3 regions of the Parendozoicomonas sp. 2304DJ65-17 genome follow, and region 1 is predicted to be linked to each of the others. Evidence: predicted binding sites of a transcription regulator. Region 1 holds the regulator's gene; each other region holds the start of a gene.
The links. Region 1 encodes LexA, which represses DNA repair genes until DNA is damaged. Its sites were predicted from a motif close to TACTGTNTANNTANACAGTA; they were not measured.
Positions count from the first base shown of each region.

Region 2: ACY2RR_RS22180 (YebG family protein) is a predicted target of LexA. The motif match lies at 2,004-2,023, and genes of this name have one in related genera.
Region 3: ACY2RR_RS10725 (LexA family protein) is a predicted target of LexA. The motif match lies at 2,567-2,586, and genes of this name have one in related genera.

Region 1 covers NZ_JBYVJV010000003.1:132,874-137,099, forward strand. The annotation lists gene topA (type I DNA topoisomerase) at 1-412, shown strand, start outside; gene ACY2RR_RS10030 (hypothetical protein) at 538-1,002, shown strand; gene ACY2RR_RS10035 (SulA-like leucine-rich domain-containing protein) at 1,017-1,457, opposite strand; gene lexA (transcriptional repressor LexA) at 1,486-2,109, opposite strand; gene ACY2RR_RS10045 (TetR/AcrR family transcriptional regulator) at 2,285-2,932, shown strand; gene ACY2RR_RS10050 (L,D-transpeptidase family protein) at 2,933-3,406, shown strand; gene nagZ (beta-N-acetylhexosaminidase) at 3,455-4,226, shown strand, end outside.
Region 2 covers NZ_JBYVJV010000012.1:104,753-108,978, forward strand. The annotation lists gene ACY2RR_RS22160 (ribonuclease Z) at 1-319, shown strand, start outside; gene ACY2RR_RS22165 (hypothetical protein) at 381-770, opposite strand; gene ACY2RR_RS22170 (alpha-ketoglutarate-dependent dioxygenase AlkB family protein) at 873-1,466, opposite strand; gene ACY2RR_RS22175 (hypothetical protein) at 1,466-1,858, opposite strand; gene ACY2RR_RS22180 (YebG family protein) at 2,099-2,383, shown strand; gene ACY2RR_RS22185 (class I SAM-dependent methyltransferase) at 2,593-3,321, opposite strand; gene ACY2RR_RS22190 (ATP-grasp domain-containing protein) at 3,314-4,226, opposite strand, start outside.
Region 3 covers NZ_JBYVJV010000003.1:289,566-293,791, forward strand. The annotation lists gene ppsA (phosphoenolpyruvate synthase) at 36-2,405, shown strand; gene ACY2RR_RS10725 (LexA family protein) at 2,602-3,027, shown strand; gene ACY2RR_RS10730 (Y-family DNA polymerase) at 2,988-4,226, shown strand, end outside.

The DNA.
Region 1 (4,226 bases):
TGAAGAGTGTAAGAACACCCGCAAGCTGCTCAAGAGTGGTGAAGCTGCACCACCAAAGATGGATCCGGTACCTATGCCGGAACTTCAGTGCGTGAAAGTTGAGGATCATTACATCCTCCGTGATGGCGCTTCCGGACTGTTCCTGGCCGCCAGTAAGTTCCCGAAGAACCGGGAAACCCGAGCGCCACTGATTAAGGAGCTTCTGCCCCACAAGGATGCTATCGATAAGAAGTATCACTTCCTGATGTCTGCACCTGTTGCAGATCCTGATGGTAACCCAACAATGGTGCGCTACAGCCGTAAAACCAAGCAGCAGTACGTTATGACTGAGGTGGATGGTAAGGCCAGCGGCTGGCAAGCCTTTTACGTTGATGGAAAGTGGGATATCAGGGATAAGCGTAAGAAGAAATAACTGATCTCTCTTGATTGAAAAGATGGCCATGCATTTCTGCATGGCCATCTTTTTTTGTATCGTTATAAAGGCTGAAATTTGTACCTGATAACGATACTCTGCATGCACTTGGAGAGGGGTATGGCATGAACGAGAAGTTGCAGAGTTTTACTAATAGCAAACTGGTGATGGCGCAATCAGCGCTGAATGCCATGAAATCCGAGCAGGGAATCAGTCGGGAGAGTTTTCGACAGGCTTTTCTTTTTCATATTCATGGTGTGGTGAGTGGTCTTGCAGGAGAAATCCTGGAAGCCAGCTTAGTGCAGGTCGGTAAACCTGTGGAGCTTGCTGAAGCAGAACGCTTATTGAGAGAGCGCAATGTTCTTTCCGGCGGTATTCAGCAGATAAGAAACCTTGTTGAGCATGGGTGGCTGGGCCCTGTTTTTGAGGACTTCAAACTGGCTCAGTTAACGGTAGAATTGCCTGAAGCACAGGCTGTTAATGTGATTGCCAGCTCTTCCGGAGCTGGTTCTCGTGGGAATGAAGCTGAGACTATCAATTCTGTACGCCAATTGGTGCAGGATGTACGAGGGCAGCTGCAGGAGTGGTAATAACTCCTTTAGTTTTAACCTTTGCGTTGTCTGATAATAATACCGGCACAATCCCCGGCAGAGGCTGACTGCTCAAGTTGTGCCATGGCATCTTGATCAATACCGTGAGTCCAGCTGATAACTGTGTGGCTGTTACCTGCAGCAAGGACTTTGTTGCTGAGTTTCAGGCAGCCTTCATTATTATCTGCGGTGAGCAAAAGAAGGTTATTAATAACAACTCCGGTAGTTTTCAGCCATTGGGCTATGTCCTTGGCTTGCAGGTTCGTACAAACCAGAGTGAGCCAGCGATGGTCATGACTTCTGCTTAACTGTGTCAGCATGGGCGCAACCAGTGCCGCCATGCTAAATCCCAGTGACGGAAGGATAACTTCACTGATACGCTCTTCCATAGCAGTTGAGGAAGATTGTTCTGTGGTATTGGACCAGTTTTCAAAAAGAGTATTTTGAGTCTGCATGGTGTAATCCTGCCGTGCTGGGTTGGTGTCAGTGACGAATGACGCCGACGCTCAAGCCTTCAATTTCCAGATGCTCATGAGACAGATCAACTTTGATAGGTTCAAAGTCGCTGTTTTCCGGGTGGAGCCAGACAATGTTTTTCTTGCGCTCAAAACGTTTGACTGTCACTTCTTCTCCCAGGCGGGCAACAACAATCTGGCCATTATGAATGTCTGTGGTCTTGTGCACGGCCAGCAGATCACCATCCATAATGCCAATATCTTTCATGCTCATGCCTTTTACTCTGAGCAGATAATCAGCCTTTGGGTGGAAGAAATCGGGGGAGAGGGTGCAGTGGTTTTCGATATGTTCCTGAGCAAGGATGGGTGAACCTGCGGCAACTTGTCCGACGATTGGAAGGCCGGATTCCGCAGGTTGTTCCTGCGACTCATTGGCAGCGTCAGCTGGAATGCGAATGCCGCGGGATGTTCCGGGAATAATTTCAATAGCGCCTTTGCGGGCAAGGGCTTTTAAATGATCTTCTGCCGCATTGGCAGACCGGAAACCCAATTGACGGGCAATTTCCGCACGGGTGGGAGGAAAGCCTGTTTCATCAATGTGACTCTTGATGACATCCAGAATCTCGGATTGTCTTTTGGTCAACTTGATCATAATTTTATCAATCTGTGTTTTTATACAGTACCTGTGATTATATACAGCTTTTTTGTTTCTGCAACAAACCGTGTATGAAATTAGGCAGGAATAAACGGGTTGTGCTTGACAGGAACGGTGTTTGAATAAAACATGTGTTTAAAACATTTGTTTTGTTCGAGTGGGGTTTCAACCAATGGCACAAGCAGACACAGTAGAACGGATTCTGGATGCAGCAGAGTCTCTGTTTGCCGAAAAGGGGTTTTCAGAAACATCTCTTCGAACCATCACGAGTCGTGCAAAAGTGAATCTGGCAGCAGTGAACTACCACTTTGGCTCGAAAAACGTACTTATTCAAGCTGTCTTCACCCGTTTTCTTGATCCATTTGCTGAAGGGTTGGGGAAACGCCTGGATCAAATTGAGAGTGCAGGTGAGGAGCCCGGTCTGGAAGAGCTTATCAGTATGCTCTTTACCGAGGTTCTGCGGGTAAAACCCAGAGGGCAGAATGACCTGAAAGTCTTTATGAGGCTGCTGGCTTTAGCCTATGCTCAGGCACAGGGGCATTTGCGCAAACATCTTCAGGCTATTTACGGTCACGTGTTTACCCGTTATTTCCGCCTGCTGGTTAAGGTTGCACCAGACCTGCCAGAAAATGAACTGTACTGGCGTATTAACTTTATGATGGGTTCTGTTATTTTCACCATGTCGGACTTCGACACCCTCAATGCCATCAGTGAAGCTGAAAATGGTACAACAGCCACTATTGAAGATACCCTGAAGCGTTTAGCTCCATTCCTGGTATCCGGGATGCGTGCTCCGCAACCCGCTGAACTGGAGAAGTAAATGTCGATCACAGTCGATATTGGCAAACAACTACTGACTTTCAAAACGGATGAAGTTGTTCGGCAATGGTCTGTGTCTACCGGTCGAAATGGGGCAGGGCAGTTAAGTGGCAGTCTGCAAACTCCTTTGGGCAAGCATTATATCCGGGCAAGAATTGGTGATGATCTGCCTTCGCATGCGGTTCTGAAAGGGCGTCGTTTTACCGGAGAAATATGGACCCCCGAACTTCACAGCGAACAGCCGGGCAGGGACTGGGTGCTGGGTCGGATTCTCTGGCTTTGCGGCAAAGAACCCGGATTTAATCGTCTGGGTGATGTCGATACCCAGCGCCGGTATATCTATATCCATGGAACACCTGATTCCGAGCCGATGGGAGTTCCTCTTTCCCACGGCTGCATTCGCATGAATTGTGATGATCTTCTTGAGCTGTATCCATTGACCTGCCCCGGGATGATTGTCAACATCCACCAGTAGAATGCGATAAACCTGAACTCCTATCCAATGTCTGTGCAGAGGTCTTACATGTCTGATTGTCTTGAAGGGATGCTGGTATTTGATCTGGAAGGTCAAAAGCTGACGGACAGGGAAAGACATCTTTTAACTCACCCCGCCATAGTTGGGGTTATCCTCTTTGCCCGAAACTTTCAACGCAGGAATCAAATTATTGATCTTATTGAAGAAATACGTTCGATAAATTCAGACATTCTGGTAATGACAGACCAGGAAGGCGGTAGGGTTCAGCGTTTTCGTACTGATGGGTTTACCCAGGTTCCTGCGATGGGAGTGATCGGTAAACAATGGAGAAAAGATTCTGACCAGGCTATCTCTCTTGCCCATGAAACAGGATGGCTGTTGGCCAGTGAGCTTCGTGCTTCTGGAATAGATCTTGGCCTCTCTCCTGTGTTGGACCTTGATCGAGGCATCAGCCGGGTCATTGGTGATCGTGGTTTTTCTGCAGATCCTGAGATTGTTTCCAAGCTGGCGGCTGCTTTTATCTCTGGGCTGCATGAAGCAGGAATGGCTGCTGTAGGCAAACATTTCCCTGGCCATGGTGGGATCGGTGTTGATTCTCATATTGCACTTCCCGTTGATTGCCGATCATTTGCTGAGATTGAAGAAGATCTTTTGCCTTACCGTAAGTTGGTTCCAAAAGGGCTGGATGCAGTGATGCCAGCACATGTGTGCTTTTCCACTGTTGATGATCAGGCTGCAGGTTTTTCTGAATACTGGTTGCAGAAAGTTTTGCGCGAAGATATTAACTTTGAAGGTGCGGTGTTCAGTGATTGTTTGAACA
Region 2 (4,226 bases), on a different contig from region 1:
GATTCTCCACAATGTTTTGACCAAAGCTGACATCCTGGTGCACGAAGCCACTTTCTCAACACCTGTACGAGAAAAGGTGGGCGGCCAATGGATGCACAGCACACCAGCTCAAGTCGGTGCCGCTGCAGAAAAGGCTGGCGTGAAACATGTGATCCTTACCCATTTCAGTAATCGCTACCAGAAGCGTCCGCGCCCAGGACAGTTTGGTGTGGAAGAATTACGAGAAGAAGCAAAGGCAGTGTATTCCGGTACCGTAACCCTGGCATCGGACCATGACTGCTGGGAACTGGACAGAGATAGAAACCTGAACGAAGTGTAAGTCTCAATAGATGTTGGAGCCCGCCGTGGTGGCAGGCTCCAGTACCACATATCAAAGGATCCTAAAAACTCTCAATAATCTCCCCATCGCCACCCAGTGTTTCCGGGTCAGCCAGCAACAATGGCTGAGTGGAAAGATCAAAGCACATTAGTTCCGTGTCAATCGTGAACCAGTTTTCCAACAGTTCAGAGCTTAGTTCTGGCCAAAGGCTACTATCCACGCACCAGGCCATCAGTTCGTTGGTCAGGATGTCCTGAGCATTCTCAACAACAGCATCCATAAAGTCCTGCTCAGACTCGACTTCAGGTACCAGATACACTGTTCCGGTCTGTTCAAGTTGAGCCTTTAGAGCCGCCAATTCATCAGCATCATCGGGAGCAACGCTGGCACACCACTCCAAAAACGCTGGTTTGGCACGCAGGCGCAGGGCAGACCGGTTGAGTATCTTCATAGCCATTCTCTCTTAATGCTTAAAACAAATTGCTCGCAATAATAGAAGTTCTCTTTCATGAAGCCTATAGCCGGTCTGGCACATGCTTTTACTTTCACATTGCTACGAGCGAATAACCTTTCGAAAAGTCAGATTAATTCGAGGCTCTACAGGCTTCGCAGTTTTGGCCAGCGTATGCTGCCAGTGCTCCTGAATCCCAGCTCCCATAATCAACAACGAACCATGGGGAAGATCAATAGAATAAGTTTGTTGTTTATCTTTATTATTTCTCAGCCGAAAGCGACGAATCGCTCCAAGACTTATGGAAGCGATAACCGGCTGTTCCCCCAGCTCTGGCTCATTATCCGCATGCCAGCCATTACTGTCTTTGCCATCCCGGTATTGGTTCACCAGTACCGAGTTAAAGCAGTAACCCAAAGCCTGCAACCGCTCCTGCATAATTTTGAGCAATGGATGCCAAGGCAAAGGATCAAGATTAATGCCGCTGTAGGAATAACCGGTGCCAGTATCTCCATACCAGCACTGCAGACGAGGTAGTGTATGGATCTTCCCATACAGTTGAATAGAATCCTGCCTCCAAGGCACCTCGTCCAATAGCTGCAGGTATAACCTGTCAGCCTCAGTACGAGACAACCATGCGGGCCAGTAGTACAACTGGCCCTCGGAAAGATCAATAATTTCTGGTGAGTTTTCCATTACGTAGTATGAGTGGGCTTCGCCTCTTCAACCTGAGCAGCAATACCCGCTGAGGTTAACTCATTTAACTCTTCCAGGTCTTCTTCATCAGCCTCCAGAGCCACAGAATATTCGTGCTCTTTTCCCTTATCTTTTCGGGAAATGATATAGCCACAAAATTCAGTCAGGCGATTCTTTCCAGCATGAAATTTAAGCCTCAGGCGCTGCCCGAGTTCCAATTGCTGCAGACTGGAAAAATCCAGATTGAACCCGAAGAAACGCAATAAACGAACCTTACCCAGAGAGCGCCTTAGCCCCAAAAGACCACTTTGCACAACTTCCAGCTTTACCGGCAGCTTTGCGGAAGAAGTACTTTTGCTGCTCTCTGCACAGTCATTATCCGATTCGGACATGATTGCTTTAAAACCTCAGTATTTACCGATCCCAACCGGCGCCATCATACCCAGACATAACACCGATACCCTGCCCTTCATCAATAAAGTAAGCGGGAATACACTTCCGTACACTTTCTAACGACTTGACATATTGCCTGCCGACAACTGTATTTTTATACAGTATTTGTGAGATGATAGTTCACGACATATGCCGCCTGCAAGGCAGGGGCGCTTTTATAATCAATCTGAGGATCACCAATGGCCGTCATTCCCATGTGGCAATGTGACCGGGACGGAAGCATGTTTGCAGATCGTAAAGCCGCCGAAGAACATGACCGTATGCTTGAGCTTGCTGATTACCTGTCTGGTTTTTTGCAAAACCAGATGAGTGAAACAGAAGGTCTGACTGAAGAGCTGGCAGAAGAGATCGGTCTGGTTCTCGCCCGTCACAAGGAACCACTGAGCCGGGCATTTAAAGGCAAGCCATCCATGCTTCTTGAATTAATGGAAGAAGAAGAGAAAGAAGAGGCAGTTGAAATCTGATTCAGATCAACTTGCCTTGAAAAAACAAGCACATAGGCACGGTTTTCGTTTTTTGCGATCGTTTTTGCTCTGTTGTGAACAAAACCACACACCTAGACTGAAATCGCTATCTGAAGATGCCTCCCACTCCAACATCTTTGGATGTTTTCAGGTAAATCCCTGCTTAGCCGGATAACTTTGTTATCCGGCATTTTATTTTGAGTTCGATATTATTTGGTGGCATTCGCATAGAGCAGCTGCCATTCAAGGACAACGGCACTTCCTTCCTCTCGAACACCTATATATTCATTCAATGCGTTATAAAGCTGAGTGTCTGTCACCTTCGACAAACCAAACAACAGCCGGGTAAAAGACAGCAATTTCTCACGGGATTTAAAATACCAGGGGCATGGCCTGACGGAGGCATCACACACAAACATCCCGCATTTATTTAACAGTTCCCTGACTGCAGCCGGGGTAAGATAACTGCCTTTATGGCCAGTTGAGTTGTAGCGACCAGCGAAACCATCTAAAAAACTCGCAACGCCGCTATCTGCCGGTACATCTCCAAAACAGAAGGCACCACCTTTCCTCAAGGCATTAGCGATGTACTGGAAGAAATTTGATTTATCTTCAATATGATGAGCAGCAGCCAGACAAACTGCGAGGTCATAAGTGGCTTCAGAGTGAGGCAGCCTTGTAAGATCATAAGCTGAAGACAAATGGCCGCCGCCAAACTCTTCACTTGGCTCTATTTCTGTCAGCTGGCATGTTTTGGGAAGATACCTTGCCAGATAACCTCCACCAGCAGGAACATCAAGCACCCTAGCTTCAGGATCAATAAATTCTTTCATCCGGAGCTGTTCAAACTCACGGTCTCGAGCGTCGGGGAACAATTTCATTGCCCGGTCATAAGAGCGCCCCCGAACATCAAACATTTGCTTGTATGTGCTAGTCATGCACAACTGCCCTTTTCGAGATCAGTTTACAAACTTCCTGCTTAATGGTGGCAATGGATGCATCCCAGTAAGGCATATCCGGCTGGGTGTTCACAAGAAGATTCATACTGGCATTCGCTTCAAAAACGACAATGTTATTATTGGCATTGATATGGCAGTCGATACCAAAGTAATCCAGCTTGAGCGCATCGGTGATTTTACCTACGGTTTCAACGACGCCCGGTAGTATAGTGCCTTCAAAACTTTTCAGCGCAGCTAACTCCTCTTCAACCAGTTCTGGGTGGCTGGACATATAGTTACGTGACGAGGCATGAATCATCCAGTGGTCGTTGATAATCAGATGCCGCAATACTGGTTTGCCATCAATCACTGCCAAACGATATTTTCTGTAGAGCCCATCATCGGATCGATAGTCGACAAATTCCGTGAGGTAGTAAAAGCTGCCATCCAGTGCAAAGCGGTAAGCGACGGTTTCAATGTCCTTAGGCTCCTGAAGAAGAAAAGTACTCACACCACCGTGGTCACCCGCTTTCCTCATGATGACAGGAAAGCGGATCTCTTCAGCCTCTAGTGACTTTTGAATATCTATTGGAGAGAGCGGCCTGATCCTTACAGTTTTAGGAATCACAACCCCTTCAATGGCCTTAAGCTTTTGATAAACCTGCTGCCTCTGTGTTCCTGCAACGGCTTTGGGGGGATTGATCACGGGCTTATTCTGCTGGGTGCAAAAGTGTTCAGCCTTGGCCAAGGCTCCCGAATGAGTATCTGCATCACTGATCTCATTAAAAATCACGTCTGGCCAGAAATTCAGTGAATACTGTTGTGATGACCGATCGCCTGTCAGGCAAAAACGATGAACTTTTCCAGCCAGCACTTTTTCCATAAAGGGAGCAAGGTTGGCTGTT
Region 3 (4,226 bases), 160 kb from region 1:
ATCGTTCAGGGATTGTTTTCTTAAGGGGGTGTCTTTTGGAAGCCTATGTAATCGGTCTTGAAAAGCTCGGTGCCGATGATGTCGAGATTGTTGGGGGTAAGAATGCATCCCTTGGCGAGATGATCAGTAATCTTGCCGGTGCCGGAGTCTCTGTTCCTGGTGGTTTTGCCACAACAGCTCAGGCTTATCGTGACTTTTTGGAAAAAAGCGGACTGGATGAGCGCATTCACGCTCTGCTGGATACCCTGGATGTTGATGATGTAAATGCCCTGACTGAGGCGGGTGCTAAAATCCGTAAATGGGTCGTTGATGAACCCTTCCAGCCCGAATTGGAAGTTGCAATTAAATCCAGCTGGGAAGCTCTGCAAGGTGGCAATGACAACCTGTCGGTTGCTGTTCGCTCTTCTGCAACCGCAGAAGACCTTCCTGATGCATCCTTTGCCGGGCAGCAGGAAACTTTTCTGAACATCCGCGGCTATGAGAATATTCTTGTAGCGATAAAGGAAGTTTTCGCCTCCCTGTTTAATGATCGAGCTATCGCCTACCGGGTTCACCAGGGTTTCGATCACCGCAATGTCGCCCTGTCTGCCGGCATTCAAAAAATGGTGCGCAGTGAAACTGCATCCTCCGGCGTTATGTTTACTCTGGATACCGAATCAGGCTTCCGTGATGCTGTCTTTATCACTTCCTCTTACGGACTTGGTGAGATGGTTGTACAGGGCGCCGTAAACCCTGACGAATTCTACGTACATAAGCCAACTCTGGAAGCTGGCCGCCCTGCCGTACTGCGCCGCAACCTTGGCAGCAAAGCCTTGAAGATGGTTTACACCAATGACTCTTCTGCGGGCCGCTCCGTACAAACCCTGAATGTTGATGAATCCGAACGCAACCAGTTCTCAATCAGCGATAGTGAAGTTGAAGACCTGGCTCGTCAGGCGCTTATTATTGAGAAGCACTATAAACGCCCAATGGATATTGAGTGGGCTAAAGATGGTGACGATGGCAAGATCTACATTGTGCAGGCTCGACCGGAAACAGTAAAAAGCCGTGCAGCCGGTACCATGGAACGCTACCTGCTTAAGGAAAAAGGCAAGGTCCTGGTCGAAGGCCGCAGTATCGGCCAACGTATCGGCAGCGGTACCGTGAAAATCATTCACGATATTTCTGAGATGGATCGCGTTGAGCCGGGCGATGTTCTGGTTACAGATATGACCGATCCCGATTGGGAGCCGATCATGAAGCGTGCCGCAGCTATCGTTACCAATCGTGGCGGCCGTACCTGCCACGCGGCCATTATTGCCCGCGAGCTTGGTATTCCAGCCGTTGTTGGTTGCGGCGATGCAACCGAAAAACTGAAAGATGGCATGGATGTTACAGCCTCCTGCGCCGAGGGCGACACTGGCTTAATTTATGAAGGGCTGCTGAATTTCGATATTCAAAGCAATTCTGTAGATTCCATGCCTGAACTGCCGTTCAAGCTGATGATGAATGTCGGCAACCCGGATCGTGCCTTCGACTTTGCTGCCATCCCAAATAACGGTGTTGGATTGGCTCGCCTGGAATTCATTATCAACCGCATGATTGGCGTTCACCCTAAAGCACTGTTTAATTATGACAGTCTGCCGGTTGATATTCGCGCCAGCGTTGATAAGCGCATGGCTGGATACAAAAGTCCGGTAGATTTTTATGTCGACAAACTGGTCGAAGGTGTTTCCACTATCGCGGCAGCCTTCTACCCAGCCAAGGTGATTGTTCGCCTTTCCGACTTTAAGTCGAACGAATATGCCAACCTGATTGGCGGCAGCCTGTACGAGCCCGAGGAAGAAAACCCAATGCTGGGCTTCCGCGGGGCCTCCCGCTACATCTCCGAAGGATTCCGCGACTGCTTTGAGCTGGAATGCCGCGCCATGCGCAGAGTGCGCGACGAAATGGGCCTGACCAATGTGGAAATCATGGTGCCATTCGTTCGCACTGTTGGTGAGGCTCGCCAGGTTTCTGATCTGCTGGCAACCAACGGCTTGCGCAGAGGTGAAAATGGCCTGCGGGTTATTATGATGTGTGAACTACCTGCCAACGCCCTGCTGGCCGAGTCTTTCCTTGAGTACTTCGATGGCTTCTCTATCGGCTCAAACGATATGACTCAGCTGACCTTAGGCCTGGACCGCGACTCCGGCATTATTGCCCATCTATTTGATGAGCGTAATGATGCAGTGAAGGCACTGCTGGCTATGGCAATACAAGCTTGTCGCAAGGCGGGCAAGTATATTGGCATCTGTGGCCAGGGGCCATCCGACCATCCAGATCTGGCCAAATGGCTGATGGAGCAAGGTATCGATACCGTATCCCTGAACCCCGACAGCGTTCTGGAAACCTGGCTCTACCTGGCAGAGAAAGATGCCAGCTAAAAGCTGCATTAATCTCTAAGCGCCACCGTTAATACATAATGCCACTCGCCTGAAAACGAGTGGCATTATTCTTTCTTCAACACCTCACGGAATAACTCTTGCGGCAGGCAGAAGCTCTCGGGTTTATCAAGATGGGTTGCAGTCGCCTTCCAAAACAACAATACTGTATATAAAAACAGTATTCAGTGTTGTCACAATGCTCAAAGTAGAAATCATTCTTCCCCGCCGCTCAGGAGCGGAATACCCTTTATATCAATCCCCCGCGGCCTGCGGCTTTCCCAGCCCAGCGGCAGATTACCTGGAGAAAGCCCTCTCCCTGGATGATCTACTGATCACACACCCAGCCGCCACTTTCTTTGCCCGGGCACAGGGCAACTCCATGCAGGGCAAAGGAATATTTGATGGGGACGTACTGATTGTTGACCGATCTCTTAAGGCCAGAGATGGCGATGTGGTGATGGCGCTGCTTGACGGCGAGCTATGCATCAAAACACTGAGTCTAAAAGCAGATACTATAGAGCTGCACAGCGCCAACCCACCCTATTCCCCCATTCAACTCTCAGATGGTCAAACGCTGGATGTATGGGGAGTTGTGATTCACGCCATCCACTCTCTGAGATAACACCTGTGAAACCCGCTATCGCCCATTGCGACGCCAACAGTTTTTACTGCAGCTGTCACAGAGTCTTTGAGCCAGACCTGGCCGGAAAGCCCGTAGGCGTGCTATCTAACAATGACGGCTGCATAATTGCCCGCACTCCAGAGCTGAAAGCAATGGGAATTGCTATGGGAACCCCTTTTTTTCAGGTCAAACACCTGATGCGCCAGAACCAGCTGGCGATAAGAAGCAGCAATTATCCGTTATATGGCGACATGTCTAATCGCTTTATGTCCGTGCTGGAATCGTTTACCCCCGAGGTTGAGGCGTACAGCATCGATGAAGCCTTTCTCCGCTTCGAAGGGTTTGAAGAATCCAGCTGGGAACAAAAGGGGCGAGAAATCCGACAAAGAGTCGGACAATGGACCGGACTCCCCATTGGCGTTGGGATATCCACTACCAAAGTCCTGGCCAAGCTTGCCAATTATGCAGCCAAACACTATCCCGCTACCGCAGGCGTTGTTGATCTTACCTCTCCCCTTCGACAGCAAAAACTTATGGCCTTGACACCAATTGAGGAAATCTGGGGAATTGGCCGGCGACTAACGCGCAACTTAAAAGAGACAGGAATTATCACGGCTCTCGATTTAGCCAGCCAGAACCCATCCCATATTCGCAAAAAATTTTCCGTCACGGTTGAGCGAGTTGTTCGCGAACTCCAGGGAGAAAGTTGCCTGCCATGGGATGATGATAGCGACGGCAACAAACATACAATTATGTGCAGCCGCTCTTTTGGAATGGGAGTGACCACCAAAGCCGAAATCCACGAAGCAACAGCCACATTTGCTGCCAGAGCCTGTGAGAAGATGCGCCAGCAAAACAAATCAACGTCTCTGGCGCAGCTGTTTATCCGCACTGATCCCTTCCGGGAAGATCAGAACCAATACACCGGGTCAATCACTTTACAAAGCCCACGCCCTACAGACAGCTCACAAACATGGCAACACCTGGCAAGAAAAGGTGTAGAAGCCATTTACCGGGACGGGCTTATTTATAGAAAGGCCGGTTTTTTACTGATGGATATAGGCAGCAAGGACATTATTCAAGAAGACCTGTTTTTTAACGACAGTTCCAATAACTCGACCGATCCATTAATGGAGGTGATGGATAAGATTAATTGCCGCTTTGGTGCCAATCATTTGCATTCTGCAGCCACAGGCCTG